One region of the Amycolatopsis sp. cmx-8-4 genome, then DNA from elsewhere that is predicted to be linked to it. Evidence: predicted binding sites of a transcription regulator. Region 1 holds the regulator's gene; the other holds the start of a gene.
What was found. The regulator HspR, encoded in region 1, represses chaperone genes until heat shock. The targets are predictions, from matches to a motif close to ANNTTGAGTNNNNNNNACTCAANNT.
Positions count from the first base shown of each region.

Region 2: a site for HspR is predicted at 1,930-1,954, ahead of lon (endopeptidase La). Genes of this name have one in related genera too.

Region 1 is NZ_JAEBDZ010000053.1:2,106-12,427, forward strand. Features, by position in the region: gene ACLJQZ_RS46985 (dienelactone hydrolase family protein) at 1-253, shown strand, start outside; gene ACLJQZ_RS46990 (lytic polysaccharide monooxygenase) at 401-1,162, shown strand; gene ACLJQZ_RS46995 (DUF305 domain-containing protein) at 1,159-1,698, shown strand; gene ACLJQZ_RS47000 (heat shock protein transcriptional repressor HspR) at 1,778-2,203, opposite strand; gene dnaJ (molecular chaperone DnaJ) at 2,209-3,390, opposite strand; gene grpE (nucleotide exchange factor GrpE) at 3,427-4,131, opposite strand; gene dnaK (molecular chaperone DnaK) at 4,128-5,996, opposite strand; gene ACLJQZ_RS47020 (alpha/beta hydrolase) at 6,335-7,777, opposite strand; gene ACLJQZ_RS47025 (hypothetical protein) at 7,845-8,078, opposite strand; gene ACLJQZ_RS47030 (DUF4097 family beta strand repeat-containing protein) at 8,123-8,893, opposite strand; gene ACLJQZ_RS47035 (YbhB/YbcL family Raf kinase inhibitor-like protein) at 9,069-9,608, shown strand; gene ACLJQZ_RS47040 (GNAT family N-acetyltransferase) at 9,666-10,100, opposite strand; gene cynS (cyanase) at 10,129-10,322, opposite strand, start outside.
Region 2 is NZ_JAEBDZ010000009.1:85,068-95,389, reverse strand. Features, by position in the region: gene lon (endopeptidase La) at 1-1,915, opposite strand, end outside; gene ACLJQZ_RS20710 (SAM-dependent methyltransferase) at 2,155-3,003, opposite strand; gene ACLJQZ_RS20705 (SAM-dependent methyltransferase) at 3,000-3,851, opposite strand; gene ACLJQZ_RS20700 (GNAT family N-acetyltransferase) at 3,924-4,862, opposite strand; gene ACLJQZ_RS20695 (putative bifunctional diguanylate cyclase/phosphodiesterase) at 5,103-7,748, shown strand; tRNA gene ACLJQZ_RS20690 (tRNA-Thr) at 7,829-7,901, shown strand; tRNA gene ACLJQZ_RS20685 (tRNA-Met) at 7,951-8,023, shown strand; gene rpmG (50S ribosomal protein L33) at 8,074-8,238, shown strand; gene ACLJQZ_RS20675 (MaoC family dehydratase N-terminal domain-containing protein) at 8,317-8,766, shown strand; gene ACLJQZ_RS20670 (MaoC family dehydratase) at 8,763-9,161, shown strand; gene ACLJQZ_RS20665 (SGNH/GDSL hydrolase family protein) at 9,165-10,070, opposite strand; gene ACLJQZ_RS20660 (hypothetical protein) at 10,106-10,322, opposite strand, start outside.

The sequences.
Region 1 (10,322 bases):
CGGCCAGAAGGACTTCGGCCTGCGCGGCGCGGCCGCGAAACTCGAGACGGCGCTCACCGAGCGTGAAGTCCCGCACGACGTCAAGGAGTACCCGGGCGCCAGCCACGGGTTCGCCAACAAGATCGACGTCGCGGCGCCGCTGAACCTGCTGCTCAAGGTCGTCGGCTTCACCTACCACCACGAAGCGTCCGAGGACGCGTGGCGCCGGGTGACGGACTTCTTCGGTGAACACCTGGACCGACCTTCGCGCTGAGCCGACCGGAGCAGGAAAACCGCCGAATGGCGGTAGTTCGTTGACCGTTGTGCCCGAATCAACTTATGGTCTAGACCACATCTCCCGCGGATGTGCTCGTTCGCCCTCCCTCCGGAACGACGTCGTTCCCCCTTCGAGGAGCCGAAAATGACCTTGAAGCGCAAGTTCTTGGCGGCCGCCGCCGGTGCGATCCTCGCGCCGGTGCTGGTGGTCGTCCTCCCTGCCGCCTCAGCCAGTGCCCACGGTTACATCTCCGACCCACCCAGCAGGCAGGCCAACTGCGCGGCGGGGAAGGTGCCGAACTGCGGGCAGATCGTCTACGAACCCCAGAGCGTCGAGGGCCCGAAGGGCCTGCGCAGCTGCAACGGCGGGCTGTCCCAGTTCGCCGAGCTGGCCGACGAGTCGAAGCCGTGGCCGGCCAAGTCCGTCGGCACGACGGTGACGTTCAACTGGGTGTTCACCGCCCGGCACGCCACGTCGAGCTACGACTACTACATCGGCAACACCCGCGTCGCGACGTTCCCCGGCAACAACCAGCAGCCGCCGGCGACGCTGTCGCACACGGTGAACCTCGCCGGCTATTCAGGCCGGGTGAAGGTGCTGGCCATCTGGAACATCTCCGACACGTCCAACGCGTTCTACAGCTGCGTCGACCTCCAGATCGGTGGTGGCGGCACGACGACCCCGCCGCCCACCACCACGCCGCCGCCGACCACGACCCCGCCGCCCACCACGACCCCGCCCCCGACGACGACCCCGCCGGCCGGCGGAACGTGGGCCGCGGGCACGGCGTACAAGGCCGGTGACGTCGTCACGTACGGCGGCGCGAGCTACCGCTGCCTCCAGCCGCACACGGCGATCGCGGGCTGGGAGCCGCCGAACACCCCGGCCCTCTGGCAGCGCCAGTGAGGTTCCTGCTGGTCGCCGTCGCACTGCTGCTGGCCGGATGCGGCAGCGGCGCGACGGCGGCCGCCCCGGCGTACAACGCGGCCGACGTGATGTTCCTGCAGATGCTGATCCCCCAGAACCAGCAGGGCATCGAGATCGCCCGCCTGGCGCAGACGCGGCAGCTGCCCGCGGATCTGAAGGTCCTGGCGGCGGCGATCGAGTCGACGCAGCAGACCGAGATCAACGACATGAAGAGCTGGCTGAGCAGCTGGAACCAGCCCGAGACGATGGATATGAACCCGGCGGTCCACGCCGGCCACGGCGGCATGAAGATGACCGCCCCGGACCTGGTGGGCGCGCTGAAGACCGCACCGGACACGGAGTTCGGCCGCAAGTTCCTGGATGTCCTGACGGGTCAGCAGCAAGGAGCCGTCGAGCTGGCCCAGACGGAGAACGGCACGAGCGGCGGCGTCAACGCCCAGGCCCGCGACCTGGCCCGCCGCGTCATCGAGTCGCGCAGCGCCGAGGTGAAGCAGCTGCTGAGCTTCAAGCCCTGACGCGCCCGGGCTTGAAAGCCGTGAAGGCCTCCTTACCGGCTTTAAGAGCCGGTAAGGAGGCCTTCACGGACCTTGCGAGCTAACGGCGCTTGGGGCGCCAGACCACCATCGCGGTCTGCTGGTTCATCGGGACCAGGTCCCGGCGGTAGGAAGCGTGCGCCGCCGCCGCGGCCTGCTCCCCGGCGGCGTACGCCGCGGCCAGTTCCTCGGTGATCTCCGACAGCCTCGCCCGCAGCGCGTCGACCTGGTTCTCCAGCTCGATGATGCGCTTGATGCCGGCCAGGTTCACGCCGTCTTCCTGCGACAGCCGCTGGACCTCGCGCAGCAGCGCGATGTCCCGCATCGAGTAGCGGCGCCCGCCACCGGAGGTGCGGCCCGGCGACACCAGGCCCTGCCGGTCGTAGGTGCGCAACGTCTGCGCGTGCATCCCCGCCAGCTGGGCCGCCACCGAGATGACGAACACCGGGGTCTCTTCGTCCCCCTCCGGGGGAATCCCGCCGAACATCCCACTCACCTGCCTTCGAGCAGCTCAGTGATCTCCGGCCGGGGGTCGTGCCCGGCCATCGCCTCGGCGTACGACTGCAGAGCCTCGCGCGCCTTGTCGTCCAGTTTGGCGGGAATCGCCGCTTGCAGGGTGACGAGCAGGTCACCTTGCGCACCGTCGCGCTTCGCGATGCCCTTGCCGCGCACACGCAGCACCCGCCCGCTGGCCGTGCCCGGCGGCACCTTGAGCGAGACCTTGCCCTCGAGGGTCGGCACCGTGATCGTGGTGCCGAGCGTGAGCTCGGTGAAGTCCACCGGCACCGCGATCGTCAGGTCGAGTCCCTTGCGCCCGAACAACGCGTGCGGAGCCACGTGCACCCGGACGTACAGATCACCCGCCTGCGCGCCACCCCGGCCCGGCTCGCCCTGACCGGCCAGCCGGATGCGCTGGTCGTCGTCGACGCCCGGCGGGATCCGGACGGTCAGCGTGCGGGTCCGCGTGCTGATGCCTTCGCCGCCGCACTCGGGGCACGGGTCGTCGATGATCTGCCCGCGGCCGCGGCAGTCGCGGCACGGCTCCGAGAACGCGAACGCGCCCTGGCTCCGGCTGACCAGGCCCGACCCACTGCAGGTCGGGCAGGTCCGCGGCGACGTGCCCGGCTTCGCGCCGTTGCCGCCGCACGTCGAACAGGTCGCCGGGCTCGACAGCCGCAGCGGCAGGGTCGCGCCCTTGACCGCTTCGGTGAAGTCGATCCGGACGTCCGTCTCGACGTCGGCACCGCGCTGCGGCCGGTTCGCCGTCGCGCCCGCAGACGACCGGCCGCGGCCGAACAGCCCGCCGAGGATGTCGCCGAGCCCGCCCATCCCGCCCTGCTGGCCCGCACCCGCGCCGGCCTGGCCGAAGATGTCGCCCATGTCGAAGCCGCCGGAACCGCCGCCGGTGGGGAAGTTGAACCCACCACCACCCGAGCCGCCGAACAGGCGCCGCGCCTCGTCGTACTCCTTGCGCTTGCTCGCGTCGGAGAGCACACCGTAGGCCTCGGAGACCGACTTGAACTTCTGCTCCGCCTGCGCGTTGCCGGCGTTCGCGTCCGGGTGGTTCTCCTTGGCCAGCTTGCGGTAGGCCTTCTTGATCTCGTCCGCCGTGGCGTCGGAGGAGACGCCCAGTTCCCGGTAGAAGTCCTTACCGATCCATTCCCGAGCACTCATCGGGCGCCTCCTCCTTCCGCTGGAACCGGATACTGCTTACTGCTGCTGCTCATCGAGTCCGCCGTCGAGCGGCAGCTCGCCACCGACCGGCGGGTCCACCGGGGCCGCCCCGGGCTCGTGGTCGGTCACGCCGACCAGCGCCGCCCGCAGCACGCGGTCGCCGAAGCGGTAGCCGCGGCGCATGACCACGGTGACCGTCGGGCCCGCCACGTCCGGCGAGGTGTTGTGCTGCACGGCCTCGTGCACGCTCGGGTCGAAGGGCTCGCCCTCGGTGCCGAACGACTCGAGCCCCGCGCGCTGCAGACCGCTGATCAGCTTGTCGCCGACGGCCTTGAACGCGCCAGTGAGGTCACCGTGCTGGTCGGCCCGCTCGAGGTCGTCGAGCAGCGGCAGCAGGTCGTTGACCACCGTCGCCTTCGCGCCGATCACGACCGCCTCGCGGTCACGCTCGACGCGCTTGCGGTAGTTGGCGTACTCCGCCTGCAGCCGCTGGAGGTCGGCGGTGCGCTCGGAGAGCTCCTTCTCGACGTCGGAGACCACGGCCACCGAATCGTCCATGATGGACTCGCCGAGCGAGGGGCCCGCGTGTTCCACGGGCGCCTCGGGCTCCGGCGCCGCGTGGGCCGGACCGGGCGGGCGAACCTGCCCGGTCTGCGGGTCCACGCGACGTCGATCACGCACGACCACCGGCTCCTCGGGGCCGCGGCCCTGGTTCTCGGATTCGTCGTAGCTGTGGGTCACTTCTTCTCGTCCTCTTCGACGATCTCGGCGTCCACCACGTCGTCGGCCTTGTCCTGAGCACCGGCCGCGCCGGTGTCACCGGCCGCACCCGAAGCTCCGGCCGCACCGGCCGCGGCGTCGGCGTTCGCGTTGGCGTACAGGGCGGTGCCCAGTTCCTGCGAAGCGGTGTTCAGCTTCTCGATCGACTCGCGGATCTTCGCCGAGTCGGTGCCCTTCAGGGCTTCGTTCGACTCGTCGATCGCGGACTTGACCTTGCCCTTGAGGTCCTCGGGCAGCTTGTCGTCGTTGTCCTTGAGGAACTTCTCGGTCTGGTAGACCAGCGTCTCCGCCTGGTTGCGGGTCTCGGCCTCTTCGCGACGGGTCTTGTCCTCCTCGGCGTGCGCCTCGGCGTCCTTGACCATCCGCTCGATGTCGTCCTTCGGCAGCGCGGAGCCACCGGTGATCGTCATCGACTGCTCCTTGTTCGTGCCCAGGTCCTTCGCCAGGACGTGCACGATGCCGTTCGCGTCGATGTCGAAGGTGACCTCGATCTGCGGCACGCCACGCGGGGCCGGCGGGAGACCGGTCAGCTCGAACATGCCGAGCTTCTTGTTGTGCGCCGCGATCTCGCGCTCACCCTGGAACACCTGGATCTGCACCGACGGCTGGTTGTCGTCCGCGGTGGAGAAGATCTCCGAGCGCTTGGTCGGGATCGTGGTGTTGCGCTCGATGAGCTTGGTGAACACGCCACCCTTGGTCTCGATGCCCAGCGACAGCGGGGTCACGTCCAGCAGCAGGACGTCCTTGACCTCACCCTTGAGCACACCGGCCTGCAACGCCGCGCCGACCGCGACGACCTCGTCCGGGTTCACGCCCTTGTTCGGCTCGCGGCCGCCGGTCAGCTCCTTGACCAGGTCCGACACGGCCGGCATGCGGGTGGAACCACCCACGAGCACGACGTGGTCGATGTCGCCGACGGCGATGCCGGCGTCGCGGATCACGTTGTTGAACGGGTTGCGGGTGCGCTCGAGCAGGTCCGAGGTGATCTTCTGGAACTCGGCGCGGGAGAGCTGCTCGTCGAGGAACAGCGGGTTCTTGTCGGCGTCGACCGTGATGTAGGGCAGGTTGATGCCGGCCGAGTTCGAGCTGGACAGCTCGATCTTCGCCTTCTCGGAAGCCTCACGGATGCGCTGCAGCGCCATCTTGTCCTTGGTGAGGTCGATGCCGTTCGTGGCCTTGAACTTGTCGACCAGCCACTTGACGATGCGCTCGTCCCAGTCGTCGCCACCGAGGTGGTTGTCACCGGAGGTCGCGCGGACCTCGACGACGCCCTCGCCGATCTCCAGCAGCGAGACGTCGAACGTGCCGCCACCGAGGTCGAAGACCAGGATGGTCTGTTCCTTCTCGCCCTTGTCCAGGCCGTACGCCAGCGCGGCGGCGGTCGGCTCGTTGACGATGCGGAGCACGTTCAGGCCGGCGATCTGGCCGGCTTCCTTGGTGGCCTGCCGCTGCGCGTCCTCGAAGTACGCCGGGACGGTGATCACCGCGTCGGTGATCGTCTCGCCCAGGTACGCCTCGGCGTCGCGCTTCAGCTTCATCAGCACTCGCGCGCTGATCTCCTGCGACGTGTAGTTCTTGCCGTCGATCTCGGTCTTCCAGTCGGTACCGACGTGCCGCTTCACGGACCGGATGGTCCGGTCGACGTTCGTGACCGCCTGGTTCTTCGCCGGCTGACCGGTCAGCACTTCGCCGTTCTTGGCGAAGGCGACGATCGACGGGGTGGTCCGGGAGCCTTCCGAGTTGGCGATGACCGTCGGCTCGCCGCCCTCCAGGACGGCGACGACCGAGTTGGTCGTGCCGAGGTCGATGCCGACCGCTCGCGCCATGGTGCTTCCTCCTGTGTATGCCTGCTATGGTTCGTGACCTGCAAATTCGTCCTCGCCTTAAGCGAGGTACTGGCAAGTTGTATCGGGTCTTCGCGCGACTCGTCAAGTCGGACTTGAGTCGACTGCGCTCAACCTTACATGGTGGCTAACGAGCGGTCCGGGGTTCTTGTTCCCGGAGTCGGCGACAGACCTGGTCCCGAGGGGGTGTGAGGCCGCTCACCAGGGAGTCCACCTGGGATGGGAAGGCCTGAACGGACCTTCGGCTGGGCACGGTGCGCGCCCGCCGAACGGCCGGCCCGGTACCTCGGCCGACGCGGGGCCGGCCGAGCACAGCGTGCTCACCGGCAGACCGTTCCCTGCGCCGGCGGGCGGCCGCTCAGCAGGTAGTCCACCTCGGCCGCGCGGGCGCACGCGGAGTTGAACAGCCCCGTGTGGCCGTCGTCGGTCCGGGTCAGCAGTACCGCGCCGTCGATGCTCGCCGCCAGGCCGCGAGCCCAGGGCAGCGGCGTCGCCGGGTCGTGGGCGCCGCCGACCACCAGGATCGGCGGGGCGCCGTGCACCGGGTGGGGCTGTGGCGGGTTCTTGGCCGGGACCGGCCAGCCGGTGCAGCCGCTCGTGAAGTCCCAGTACTCGGAGTACCGCCAGCTGTGCGGTGCCGCGATGCGGAGCAACCCGGCCATCAGCCCCATGTCCGCGGGGCCGGTGAACGGCGACGGGAAGTCGTGGCAGCCGATCGCCCGGTAGGCCCCGTAGATCGGGGAGCGGAACTGGTTCCGCTCGGTCAGGCCCTTGGCGTCGGGGAACTCCCCGCCGGCCGCGGCCAGCGCCCGGCCCAGCGCGGGCCACTCCTCGCGGATGTAGAGGTGGTTGTAGACGCCCGCCGAGATCTCGTCGGCCGTCGCGGACCGCCCCAGCTCGCTCGACCAGACGGCACCGCTGCCCGCCCGGGCCACGACGTCGTCGTAGAAGCGCAGGACGTCCCGGCCCCGCAGCGCGCAGTCCGCCGAGCCGCGGCACCAGTCCGCGAACCGGACCAGCGCGTCCTCGGTGGCCGCGGCCTCCTCAAGGATCGCCCGGCGCAGCGGCCGGGCGTGGTCGATGGCGCCGTCGAGCACCATCGAGCCCACCCGGTCCGGGTGCTTCGACGCGTAGACCGCGCCCAGCTCGGTGCCGTACGAGAGGCCGAGCCACGAGATCTTCGCTTCGCCGAGTGCGGCCCGGATCGTCTCGATGTCCTCGGCCGCGCTTTGCGTGTCGGCGTTCGCCAGCAGCGGCCCGGTGCGGGCCAGGCAGTCCCGGCCCGCCGCGCGGTTGTGCGCCACCAACGCGTCGAACCCCGGCCCGGTCGCCGGGAACCGGTCCAGCGCCGGGTCGTACAGCGTGACCGGGTCACAGGTGATCCGCGGCGTGCTGAACCAGTCGCCGCGCGGGTCGAAGCCGACGATGTCGTACCGCTCGCGCAACCGCGCGAGGTCCGGCGACGCCAGCCCGCCGTACTGCACGAACCCGACACCGGAGCCGCCCGGCCCGCCGGGGTTCACCAGCAGCGAGCCGATCCGGTGGGCCGGATCGAGCGCCGGCAGCCGGGCCAGCGCGAGCCGCGCCGAACCCAGGCTTGGTCGCGTGCGGTCTATCGGCACGTCGACCGCCGAGCATTCGGCGGCCGGTTCTTGCTGGGTGGCACACGGGTGCCACGGCAGGACGGCTGCCTCCGCGACGGCCGGCACCGCCACCAGGACCACGACCGCCGCGACGAACGCGACGACCCGGCGCATGTCCATGATCTGGTTCCTCCCCCTGCACGCCGGCTTTCGGCGTGCCCCCTTCCTAACAGCGGCCCCCGACAATTCAGGAGCGGCGGCCGGTCCAGGTGGAGAAGAAGAAATCCGGAGTTCCTTGCAGCGCAACGGTTTCCGCCGCGGTGCCGTCCCACGAAGTCACCCGATAGTGGGAATCGACCGTGACCGGCACCCCCTGCGCCGGCGTCTCGGCGTTCTCGCCGCGCGTGAAACCCACGACGCCGAACATCGCGACGGCCCCCAGCAGCGCGGCCGCCAGCACGCGCTGTTCGATCTTGCCCATCGGAATTTCCCCCGTGTGTAAGAAAAGTCGGTGTAAGAGAAGTGTCAGGCCGCGCGGACCGTGACGCTGCCGCTGTCGGTGTTGAGGTCGAGCGTGTGCGCGGCGGACCCGTCGGTCGGGACGTCGATCTCGCGGTGCCCGCTGTCGCTGTCGCCCTGGACGCGGTACGGGCCGCCCGGCACGGTCAGCTCGATGCTGCCGCTGTCGGCGTGCACCTTGACGTCGTTCGCCTGCGCCAGCGTGAACTCGACGCGGCCGCTGTCGGCGCCGACGTCGACCGGGCCGCGCACGCCGTCGCCGGTCACGCTGCCGGAATCGCTCTGCACCGTCACCGCGCCGACATCGTGCAGGTCGATGGACCCGCTGCTGAGGTGGAGCTTCACCGCGCCGGAGACGTCTTCGACGCGCGCGCTCCCGGAGTCGGCTTCGACGTCGACGCTCGCCACGCCGGCGATGTCCAGGCCACCCGAGTCGACCTTGCCGGTGACCGGCACGCCGGCCGGCACGACGACCTCGAAGTCGACCGAGCAGTTGTTCCCGCAGTCGCCGAGCACGAGCTGGTCGCCGTCGACGCGGTAGAAGGTGTCGCCCGGGTTGCCGCGCCAGTGGTAGTTGATCTCCTGGTGCACGGTCGACGGCCCGGTGCCGGTGCGGATCTTCACCCCGCCCGAGTCGCCTTCCAGCTTCACGCTGCGGATCGTCTGCGAAAGCGTGTTGTCGTTCTGGAAGTCCGATCCCCAGCCCCAGCCGAACGCGGTCGCCAGGCCGACGCCGATCAGTGCGATGCCACCCAGAGCCAGAAGCGGGCGCGCCATGGTCTTTGGTCCCCTCAGTGAAGTTTCCCTCTGCCAGGAAAACGTTAGGACCGTGGCACCACCCAGTACATGGGGGTAACCCCCCGAAGAACCCTGAGATCCGTCCCTGACACGCGGGGTCGCGCTCCGGGGCCTAACCTGGCGGACGTCTCCAGTTCCGTGATCAGGAGGATCCATGCCGCAGCAACCCGGCCCGTACGAATCCCTGCCCGACGTGCCGTCCTTCACCCTCCGCAGCAACGACGTCGCCGACGGCGAAACGCTGGCGACGCCCCACTTGTCCGGCATCTTCGGCGCCGGCGGCGAGGACCGCTCGCCGCACCTGGCGTGGGAGGGCTTCCCGGCGGAGACCAAGAGCTTCGTCGTGACCTGCTACGACCCGGACGCGCCCACCGGCAGCGGCTTCTGGCACTGGGCCGCGTTCAACCTCCCGGCGACGGTGACGGAGCTGGCTTCGGGCGCGGGCGCGGGCGACGGCTCCGGCCTGCCCGACGGCGCGGTGACGCTCAAGGGCGACGGCGGCGTCAAGCAGTACCTCGGCGCGGCGCCCCCGCCCGGACACGGCCCGCACCGCTACTACTTCGCGGTGCACGCGCTCGACGTCGACAAGCTCGAGATCGGCGAAGACTCGACGCCGGCGTTCCTCGGCTTCAACATGTTCGGCCACACGCTGGCCCGCGCCGTGCTCACACCGGTCTACGAGAACAAGGGCTGACGGCGCCGGATCGGGGTATCGGCAACGACACCCCGGTCCCGCCCCGGCCGAAGCCTTTCAGCGCAACGACTCCGCGTTGACGCCCTCGCGCTCCAGGTAGCGGCCCTTCGTGTGCTCACCGAAGCCGAACTGCCGGTACAGCCCGTGCGCGTCGGCGGTGTGCAGCATCCAGCGGAAGCCCGCACCCGGACCGTTGTCGATCATCTCGCGGACGATCTCCTTGCCGACGCCGGTTCCGCGCGCGGAGTCCACTACGAACACGTCGGCCAGGTACGCCGACGAGACGCCGTCGGAGAACGCCCGGGCGAAGCCGACCAGCTCGCCGCCGCGGTAGGCGCCGACGACCCGCCACGAGCCTTCGACGGCCGCCTCGATCTGCGCGCGGGTGCGCCAGCGGCCCCAGTACGCCTCGGTGGAGAGGAACTTCCACACCACATCGAGGTCCAGCCGCGCCCGGTCGTCGTCGAGTTCGTAGTCGCCGAATGTCCGCATGATCGGCAAGCTACCCAAGACGGGCAGCTCAGCCCCACTGATATTTCAGGAACTTGCCGTCCATGGTGACGACCACGCGCTCGCCGCCCGGGTCCTCCCGGCGCGAGACGTCGAGCTTGAAGTTGATCGCGCTCATGATCCCGTCGCCGAACTGCTCGTGGATGAGCTCCTTGATCGTGGGCCCGTAGACCTGCAGTACCTCGTAGAAGCGGTAGATCGTCG
Region 2 (10,322 bases), on a different contig from region 1:
CGCCGGACTCCTGGTCCGCCAGCGACGCCTCGATGTAGAGGACGTCACCGCCGGCACCGGTCACCGCCAGGCCCGTGGCCACGCCGGGGGTCGCGGTCCGCTGGGTCGACGCGGGCAGCGACGACTCCGGCAGGTGACGCGGCCGGCCGAGGTAGTCCGGAAGGTCGGAATCGTCGATCGTGAGCGGCAGGGTGGCCTGGTCCAGCGCCACCTTGGTCGCGATCTTGCGCAGCACCTTCGCGATCGTGCGGTTCGCGGCGCGCACGCCCGCCTCGCGGGTGTACTCGGCGGCGATCCGGCTGAACGCGGCGTCCGTCAGGCTGACGTCGGCAACGCTCAGGCCGGCGCGCTCCAGCTCGCGGGGGAGCAGGTGGTCGCGGGCGATGGTGACCTTCTCGTGCTCGGTGTAGCCGTCCAGCGTCACCAGCTCCATCCGGTCCAGCAGCGGGCCGGGGATGGTTTCCAGGGCGTTGGCCGTCGCCAGGAACACGACGTCGGACAGGTCCAGCTCGACCTCGAGGTAGTGGTCGCGGAACGTGTGGTTCTGCTCCGGGTCCAGCACTTCGAGCAGCGCCGCGGTCGGGTCGCCGCGGTAGTCGGCGCCGATCTTGTCGATCTCGTCGAGCAGCACGACCGGGTTCATCGAGCCGGCTTCCTTGATGGCGCGGACGATCCGGCCGGGCAGCGCGCCGACGTAGGTGCGGCGGTGGCCGCGGATCTCCGCCTCGTCGCGGATGCCGCCGAGGGCGACCCGGACGAACTTGCGGCCCATGGCCTTCGCGACGGACTCACCCAGCGACGTCTTGCCGACCCCGGGAGGGCCCGCGAGGGCGAGCACCGCGCCGGATCGACGTCCGCCGACCGGGCCGAGACCCGACTCAGCGCGACGCTTCCGGACGGCCAAGTACTCGATGATGCGTTCCTTGACGTCGTCGAGACCTGCGTGGTCGGCGTCCAGCACCGCTCGTGCGGCCGCAATGTCGTAGACGTCCTCGGTGCGTTCGTTCCAGGGCAGCTCCAGGACGGTGTCCAGCCAGGTGCGGATCCAGCCGCCCTCGGGGGACTGCTCGGACGTCCGGTCCAGCTTGTCCACCTCGGCCAGCGCGGCCTTCTTCACGGCGTCGGGCAGCTCCGCGCCTTCGACGCGGGCGCGGTAGTCCGTGTCGTCGGTGCTGCCGTCGAGCTCGCCCAGCTCCTTGCGGATCGCTTCGAGCTGGCGGCGCAGCAGGAACTCCTTCTGCTGCTTCTCCATGCCTTCGGAGACGTCCTTGCGGATCGTGTCGGTGACCTCGAGCTCGGCCAGGTGCTCCTTGCTCCACTCGAGCGCCTTCTCCAGGCGCGCGGTGACGTCGAGCGTGGTGAGCAGCTCGACCTTCTGGTCGGTGTCGAGGTACGGCGCGTTGCCGGACAGGTCGGCGACCGCGGACGGGTCCTCGACCTGCTGGACGGCGTCCATCAGCTGCCAGCCGCCGCGCTGCTGGAGGATCGAGATGACGACGGCCTTGTACTCGGCCGCGAGCTTCGCGGTCTGGTCATCAGTGGTTTCGGGGGCGTCCTCGGCGTGCACCCAGCGGGCGGCGCCGGGGCCGTCGGCCATCCGGCCGACGAGCGCGCGGGCGGTGCCGCGCAGCAGGACGGCGGCCTTGCCGCCGGGCACGCGCCCGATGCGCTCGACGGTCGCGACGGTGCCGTACTCGGCGTACTCACCGTGGACGCGCGGCACGATCAGGACCTCGGCCTTGGCGGTGCCGGCCGACCGGATGCCGGGGAAGGACGCCTGGCTGGGCGTGCCGGCCTGGGCGGACTCCACCGCGGCCCGCGTCTCGGTGTCGGTGAGGTCGAGCGGGACGACCATGCCCGGCAGCACGACGTCGTCATCGAGCGGGAGCACGGGCAGGAGGCGGGTGTCGGACATGTGCACTCCTCGGGTAGTTGAGTCTGCCTTGCTCAACTCTCCGATAGGCGTGTTTGTTTCCGATGGTGCGTTCGCCCACAGCGATCAGGGAAAGCGCAGGTCAGCAAGGTCAAGAGCGCCCCAATGTGGCGTTGGGTGCGTTGGACGCACCGAACGCCACATTGGGTGCGTCAGATGCACCCAACGCCACATTGGGGCGTTTGGGGCCACGCCCGATCGGTCGGTGCGGAAAGCGCAGGTCAGAGGCTTGGGCGGCGGGCGACGGCGCACCAGGCGAAGGGCCGCGTCTCCAGATCCAGCACCGTCGGACGCTCGTCGGGACGCCAGTCCGGCAACGATGTCATCCCCGGCGGCAAGAGCGGCCAGCCGCCGAACCAGGGGAGCAGCTCTTCCGCCGTGCGCAGCCACGCGGGGTTCGTCGTGGCGCGGTAGGCGTCGATGAATCGTTTCACCTCGGCCGCGCGGGCCGGTGGGGCGTCGTCGCGGCACGTGCCGTGCGTCAGCGCCAGCCAGCTGCCCGGCGCCAGCTTCGCCCGGTACGTCGCCATCAGGCCGTCGGGGTCGTCGGACGGGCCGACGAAGTGCATCACCGTGATCATCAGCAGGCACACCGGCCGCGACCAGTCGATCAGGTCCGACACGACGTCGTCCGCGAAGATCTCCGCGGGCCGCCGGATGTCCCGCTCGACCAGGCCCGCCCAGTCCGTCGCGTCTTCCTTCTCCAGGATCAGCCGCGAATGCGCGGCCGCCACCGGTTCGTAGTCGACGTAGACCACCGACGCGCGTTCACCGTCGGGCAGCAGCTCCCGGACGATCTCGTGCACGTTGCCCGCGGTCGGCACGCCGGAGCCGAGGTCGACGAACTGCCGGACGCCGGCGTCCATCGCGGCCGAGACGACGCGGTTCATGAACGCCCGGTTCTGCCGCGAGATCGGCCGGATCAGCGGCCACACCTTCTCCACGCGGCGGCCGAACTCGCGGTCGACCGCCCAGTGGTGGTTGCCGCCGAGGTACCAGTCGTAGACGCGCGCGGCGGACGGCTTCTCGGTGTCCACCCCGGCCGGCGCGATCGGCGCTCCTTCGCTCATCCGAAAGGCTTCTCCGCGATACCGCACCACGCGTACGGGCGGGCTTCGGCTTCCAGGACGTTCAGCTTCCGGTCGGGCCGCCAGTCCGGCAGGTGCACGATGCCCGGCTCCAGGATCGGCCAGTCGCCGAACAGCGGCTCGATCTCCTCGCGGGTGCGCAGCCACACCGGGTTGCTCGTCTTCCGGTACTGCTCGACGAACCACCGCAGCCCGGCCAGCGACTCGCCTTCGCCGTCACCCTCGCTCATCTGCGAGATCGCCAGCCAGCTGCCCGGCGCGAGCGCGTCGCGGTACGCCTTGAGCAGGCCGTGCGGGTCGTCGTCCGGGCCGACGAAGTGCAGCACCGCCATCATCATCACGCAGACCGGCTTCGAGAAGTCGATGAGTCGTTTCGTCTCGTCCGCGCGCAGCACGGCCTTGGCGTCGCGCATGTCGGCCTGGACGATGCCGGCCCAGTCGGTCGCCGCCTCCTCTTCGAGGATGAGCGTCGCGTGGGCGACGGCGACCGGCTCGTAGTCGACGTAGACGACCGTCGCGTCGTGCTCGTCCGGCAGCTCGGCCTCGACGACCTCGTGGACGTTGCCGGCCGTCGGGACACCGGAGCCGAGGTCGATGAACTGGCGGATCCCGGCCTTGAGCGCCGCGCGCACGGCGCGGTTCATGAACTCGCGGTTCTGCTTGGAGCCGGGGCGCACGAGCGGCCACTGCTGTTCCACGCGCCGCCCGAACTCGCGGTCCACGGCCCAGTTCTGGGTACCGCCGAGGTACCAGTCGTAGATCCGGGCCGCGGACGGCTTCTCCGTGTCGACGCCCTCGGGTGCTCTGGGCGCGGCGTCCCGCTCGTTCACTTCGGCTCCCCATCCCTCGAGTCCTGGCGCCAGCCTATAAGGACGGAGTGCGACCGGTAATCCGCCAGTAGTTCACCGAACGGCTGGGCGACGCTGCCAATACGTCCACAGCGGCCGGTAGCCCTGGGCGTACCAGAACGGCGTCGAAAGCGGGTTCGCCGCGGCGTGGTGCAGCAGGACGACGTCGGTGCCCTCCCCGTCGAGCACCTGGTGGGCGTGGGCCGACAGCGCGGTGCCGACACCGGACGACCGCGCCGCCTCCGCGACGGCCAAGGACGACAGGTAACCGACGCGCTCGGCCTTGACGCGGTCGCTGATCCAGCCGGTCTCGCCCGGGTGCTGGACGTTCACCATGCCGAGCGCGCGGCCGTACAGCTCGGCGATCCACAACGGCGGTTCCGGCCGGTTGAGCTGCTCGGCGAGGTCCTTGGCCAGGATGTCCTCGACGCCCGAGCGCAGGTTCACCGTGCCGTACTGGGCGTCGAAGGAGTGCAGCTCCATCCCCAGCGCCACCGCGGTGTCGAGGTCGCCGGGCTCGGCCCGGCGGATCTTGACGCCCGGGGTGCCGCGCGGGCCCTCGGGGATCATCCGGTCGGCCGGGCGGACCGCGACCACGCGCAGCGGCGCGAAGCCGTGGTGCAGCATTTCGCGCGTGCCGGCGGCGTCCCGGCTGGCGCGCGGGAGGACCGCCGCGGTCTCGGTGTCGCCCGGTTCGGCGACCGCGCGCAGATGTTCATCCCATCGGGTGAGGATGGCGTCGAGCGCGGCGGCCGGCCGCGGGCCCGCCAGCTGGAGGTCGAGGCGGTGCTCGGTGAGCGCGCGCCACGGCGCGTTGGGGGCGTCGCGGTCCACCTGGACGCGGGACGCGCGCCCGGTCGCGGCCGAGTCGCCGAGGTCGACGTCCAGCACCACCGCGTTTTCGGTGCTCTCGAAGGGGGAAGAGCCGGGGAGGAGGGGGTCCACCGCCGCGAGCCGCGTCGCGTGCTCGGTGGCAATCACATCGCTGTGCATGGGGCACATTGAAGCGCTAACCGGCCGGGAATGCGTAGAGGGTGCCTCGGCGATAGGGGCTACCTGATGTTTCACCCCTTGGTCCACGCAGGTCAGCGCTATCGAGGCATTGTTAACCCTGGGGTGATCTCCTACTGTCTCGAAAGGGACATGAGTACGCCCTACGGGGTACGGTATGGCCCTTGTCCACACCTGACGTCACGGATCAGGGCCGGTGGGCAATCCGGGAGGGAAGAACGGATGCCGGAGACCAACGCGCACGGGGACGCCGTGGCGCAGCCCGGGCCGGGCGGTCCCGAGACCGCGCCGCTCCCCGTGGCCTCCGCCGAGGCCCGGACCGACGAACGCCGGTTCCGCGCCTACACCTTCGCGGTACTGAGCCTGGGACTCGTCGCCGCGTTCGCGGTCGGCTCGTGGCTGCCGTTCCACTGGGACAGCAAGCTGCTGTGGATCGGCCCGGTCCTCGCGGTCGCGTTCCTGCTCGCCGAGCAGCTCGGCATCAACGTCGACGTCCGCAGCGGCATCTCGTGGACCATCTCCTTCACCGAGATCCCGCTCGTCATCGGCTTCTTCATCGCGCCGTTCGAGGTCGTGCTGGCCGCGCACCTGGTCGCGGGCATCGGCACGCTGCTCGCGCGGAAGGTCGCCGGCCGCGTCCTCTACAACGCGGGCGCGTTCCTGCTCGAGATCACCGGCGCCTTCGCGGTCGCCGGTCTGGTGAAGGTGGCCGTCGGCGCCGGTGCGGGCAGCGAGATCCCGTGGGTCGCCGCGCTCGCCGGCACGCTGACCGCGCCGCTCGTCAGCACGCTGCTCGCGCTCGCCGCGGTGCGCGTGCTGCGCCGCCGGATGCGCGTCAGCACCGCCGTCCGGCTCACCGCGCGGATCCTGGTCGTCGGGTTCGTCAACGCGTCGGTCGGCCTCTCCGGTTACCTCGTCATCTCGAACACGCCCAAGGCGTGGCCGCTGGTGCTCGCCGTCTTCCTCGGCCTCACCGCGCTCTACTGGGCCTACTCCGACCTGCTGCGCGAGCAGCGGGACATGGAGGCGCTCTCGGACGTCAGCCTGATGGTCGCCCGGTCCGGCCAGCAGGCCGCGGCGCGCCCGGCCAGCCGCGCGGACGAGCTCGTCGGCGGCGTCGACGTCCGCGAGTGGGCGACGATCGCCGAGCGCATCAAGGACCAGCTCGCCGCCGGCCGCGTCGTGCTGCGGCTGCGGCTGGAGCCGAAGGACACCATGCGCGTCGTCGTCGCGGGCGACGACCTGCCGGCCGCCGACCCGGGCGCCGACGACCCGCTGCTGCGCCTGCCCGGCGCGCACGTCCGGCATTTCCGGATCACCGAGGCCAACCCCGACGTCCGCACGGCGCTGCTCGACCGCGGCGCGCAGGAGGCGCTCGTCGTCCCGCTGCGCAGCGCGAACCAGCTGCTCGGCGTCGTCGAGGCGCACGACCGGCTGTCCCGCTGGCGCGGCTTCGGCAAGTACGACGTCCAGCTGCTCGGCACGATGGCCAGCCACCTCGCGACGTCGCTGGACAACCGGCGGCTGCTCGCGACCCTGCGCCACGACGCTTACCACGACCCGCTCACCGGGCACCTCAACCGGCCGGGCTTCCGGCAGGTGGCGAAGGAACCGTTGCGGGACTTCGCGAACGCCGTCGTGCTGCGGATCGACCTCGACGTCTTCTCCACCGTCTCCGACGCGCTGGGCTACGCCTGGGCCGACCGGATGGTCATCGCCGCCGGCCGCCGCATCCGCGACGCGCTGGGCCCCGACGTCCCGCTGGCCCGGCTCGAAGGCGCGTCGTTCGCGGCGCTGCTCGTCGGCACCCCGCCGGAGGACGCCCACCACGCGGCCGAGCGGCTGCGCGAAGAGCTGTCCGCGCCTTACCCGGTGGACCGGCTTTCGGTCGAGGCCAACGCGATGATCGGCTACGCGACGACGTCCGCGGAGGAAGCCGGCGACGCCGTCGACATCGAAGGCCTGCTGCAGCGCGCCGACGTCGCTGTTCGCGCTACCAAGGGCGGTGAGGAGGTCCGCGGCTACGTGCCGAGCATGGGCCAGATCTTCCTGCGCCGCTTCCAGATGGTCACGCAGTTCCGGCAGTCCCTCGAAGACGGCCAGGTCAGCGTCCACTACCAGCCGAAGATCACCCTGCCGAACCGGCAGGTGGCCGGCGTCGAGGCGCTGGTGCGCTGGGTGCACCCGGAGTTCGGCAGGCTCGGCCCGGACGAGTTCGTCCCGGCCATCGAGGCGGCCGGCCTGATCGGCGTGCTGACGTCGTTCGTGCTCGGCGAGGCGCTGAAGCGCTGCCGCAAGTGGCTCGACGAGGGCCTGCGGATCTCGGTGGCGGTCAACCTGTCGGTGCGCAACCTGGCCGACGAGGACTTCCCGAACAAGGTGGCCCGCGAGCTGGACCGCGTCGGCATCCCGCCCGAGCTGCTGACGTTCGAGCTGACCGAGTCCGGCGTGATGTCCGACCCGCAGAAGGCGCTGCCGATCCTGCGCGAGCTGCACTCGCTGGGCATCACGCTCGCGGTGGACGACTTCGGCACCGGCTACTCGTCGCTGGCCTACCTGCGGCAGCTGCCGGTGGACCAGGTCAAGATCGACAAGAGCTTCGTCCTCGGCATGGGCACCGACCTCGGCGACCTGGCCGTGGTGCGGTCGATCGTCGAGCTGGGCCACTCGCTGGGCCTGACGGTGGTCGCGGAAGGCGTCGAAGAGGACGTCGCGCGCGATCAGCTGGAGGCGATGGGCTGCGACGTCGCCCAGGGCTACCTCATCTCGCGGCCGCTGCCGGAGGACCGCCTGGAGGCGTGGCTGCAGGCCCGCACGGCGCGGTCTCCCGGTCGCCACTCCGAGACCGTCCTGACCCTGCTGACCTGAGGTTTTGCGGGAAGGGGACCCCGGTTGCACAGCCGGGTGACGGGACTTGGTAATCTTTCCAAGTCCTCGCGAGAGGCCAGGCCCCTTTAGCTCAGTCGGCAGAGCGTCTCCATGGTAAGGAGAAGGTCTACGGTTCGATTCCGTAAAGGGGCTCACGACCTCAGCCGCGTCACGCCTGCGTGTCGCGGCTTGGGTCATGCAGGGCGGTGTAGCTCAGCTGGCAGAGCAAGCGGCTCATAATCGCTGTGTCGCCGGTTCAAGTCCGGCCACCGCTACGCGGTAACGACTGGGGCTCGCCCCGGGACCTGAGAGAGAAGGAAACGCTGTGGCTGCCACCGACGTGCGACCCAAGATCACGCTGGCGTGCGAAGAGTGCAAGCACCGCAACTACATCACCAAGAAGAACCGGCGCAACAACCCGGATCGCCTGGAGATGAAGAAGTTCTGCCCGAACTGCGGTACGCACCGGACGCACAAGGAAACCCGCTGACGTAGCGCGTTCTCACCAGCTTTCAAGAAGCCGCCCTGGATCACCGGGGCGGCTTCTTGCTGTTGGTAGCCTCCACCGGTGCCCTTGGACGAGTCGTTCACCGGACGGGTTTACCCGCCGCAGACCAGCTACGAAGTGAGCCGGGAGAAGATCCGGGAGTTCGCCGACGCGATCGGCGACCAGAACCCGGTCTACCGGGACCCGGAGGCAGCGAAAGCCGCCGGTCACCCGGACGTCATCGCGCCCCCGACGTTCCTCACGATCATCAACCTCGCCTCGATCAACTCGATCGTCACCGACCCCGAGCTCGGCCTCGACTACTCGCGGATGGTGCACGGCGACCAGCAGTTCTCCTACAGCCGCCCGGCGCACGCCGGCGACACGCTGCTGCTGACGACGCACATCGACCGGATCATGGCCCGGGCCGGCAACGACTTCATCAACCTGCGTGCCGAGATCACCGACAGCGCCGGCGCGCACATCGCCACCACGCGCGCGCAGCTCGTGGTGCGGGGGGAGGCCGCGTGAACGTCGGCGACGAACTGCCCGCCCTCGAGGTCCGGATCACCCGCGACCAGCTGGTCCGCTACGCCGGCGCGGCGCTCGACTTCAACCCGATCCACTGGAACGAGGCGTTCGCGAAGGACGTCGGCCTCCCCGACGTCATCGCGCACGGCATGCTCACGATGGCCGTGTCCGGCCGCGTGGTGACGGACTGGCTCGGCGACCCGGGCCGCCTGGTCGACTTCAGCGCCCGCTTCACGCGCCCGGTGGTCGTCCCGAACACCCCGGAAGGCGCGCTCGTCGAGATCACCGGCAAGGTCGGCGCCCTGCAGGACGACGGCATCGCCCGCATCGACCTCGTGGTGAAGTCCGACGGCAAGACCGTGCTGGGCAAGCCCCAGGTCCTCGTCCGCGTCTGACCGCTAAGGCAGCTTCAGCAGGGTCACCACGACGTCGGCCATGCCCTGCTCGCCGCGCGCGTTGGGGTGCATCGGCGCGGCGGGCGAGGCCGGCAGCAGGCCCTCCACCCAGCGCTTGCCCGAGTCGGCGCACACGTCGTGGCCCTTGCCGGGCGTCGCGGTGTCGGCGAAGCCCGCGCGGTGGGACTTCGCCTGGTCCTCGAGCATCGAGTTCAGGTTGGCGAGCCCGTCGCGGAAGTACGCGACGTCGCCCGAGCCGAACGGCAGCACGGGCCAGCAGCCGTCGCCGTCCGGGAGGACCGTGGGGTAGCCGACCACGATCACCTTCGCCTGCGGCGCCTTGGCGTGGATCTTGTCGAGCACCGCGCCCACCTTGGGCGCGGTGCTCGCGATCCGCTCGGCGATCTGGTCGTGCCCGCCCGCGGTCAGCTTGTCCTTGCAGGGTGACGCCGACGGGTGCGCCGTCGCGCAGGACGGCGCGATCCCCAGGAAGCCGACGTCGTTGCCGCCGATGCCGAGCGTCACCAGCGTGGTCTTCCCGTCGACCGCGTCCAGCTGGGGCGGGTTCGAGCCGTTCGACGTCTTCTGCGTGCTGCTCAGGCTCGCGGTCGTCGCGCCGCCGCAGCTGACGTCGGCGAACTCGGCCGGCTTCACCTTGGCCGTCACGAGGTGCGGGTAGTTGTCGTCCGTGCGCTCGCAGCCCGCCGGCTGGCCCGCTTGCCCGCCGGTGCGCGGCGAAGACGTGTACGAGTCCCCCAGGGCCACGTAGCGGCCGCTGCCGCCGCCGGTGTCCGCGCCGTCCGGGGGCGCCGCGGACGAGCCGTGCTGCCACTTGTAGTACCCGAAGATCAGCAACCCGGCCACGAGCACGACCACGAGGCAGCCGCCCCCACCGCTCTTTTTCGCCACTAGTCCGTTTCTACCGGCCGCCGTCGCCGGTGCACCTAGTCAATCCGGGTGACGCCCTGCGCGATCAGGTCGTTCACCAGGCCGGCGCCGGTCTCCGGATCGTCGACGCTCACCAGCACGGTCCGGCCGTTCTCCAAGGTCAGCTCCAGCGCCGGGCCGCCGCGCACCTTGTACGCCGTCGTGCCGGTGACCGCGTTGAAGCGCAGGCCGAGCCCGCCGTCGCCGAACGTCGTCAGCTCGCGCACGGCAGCC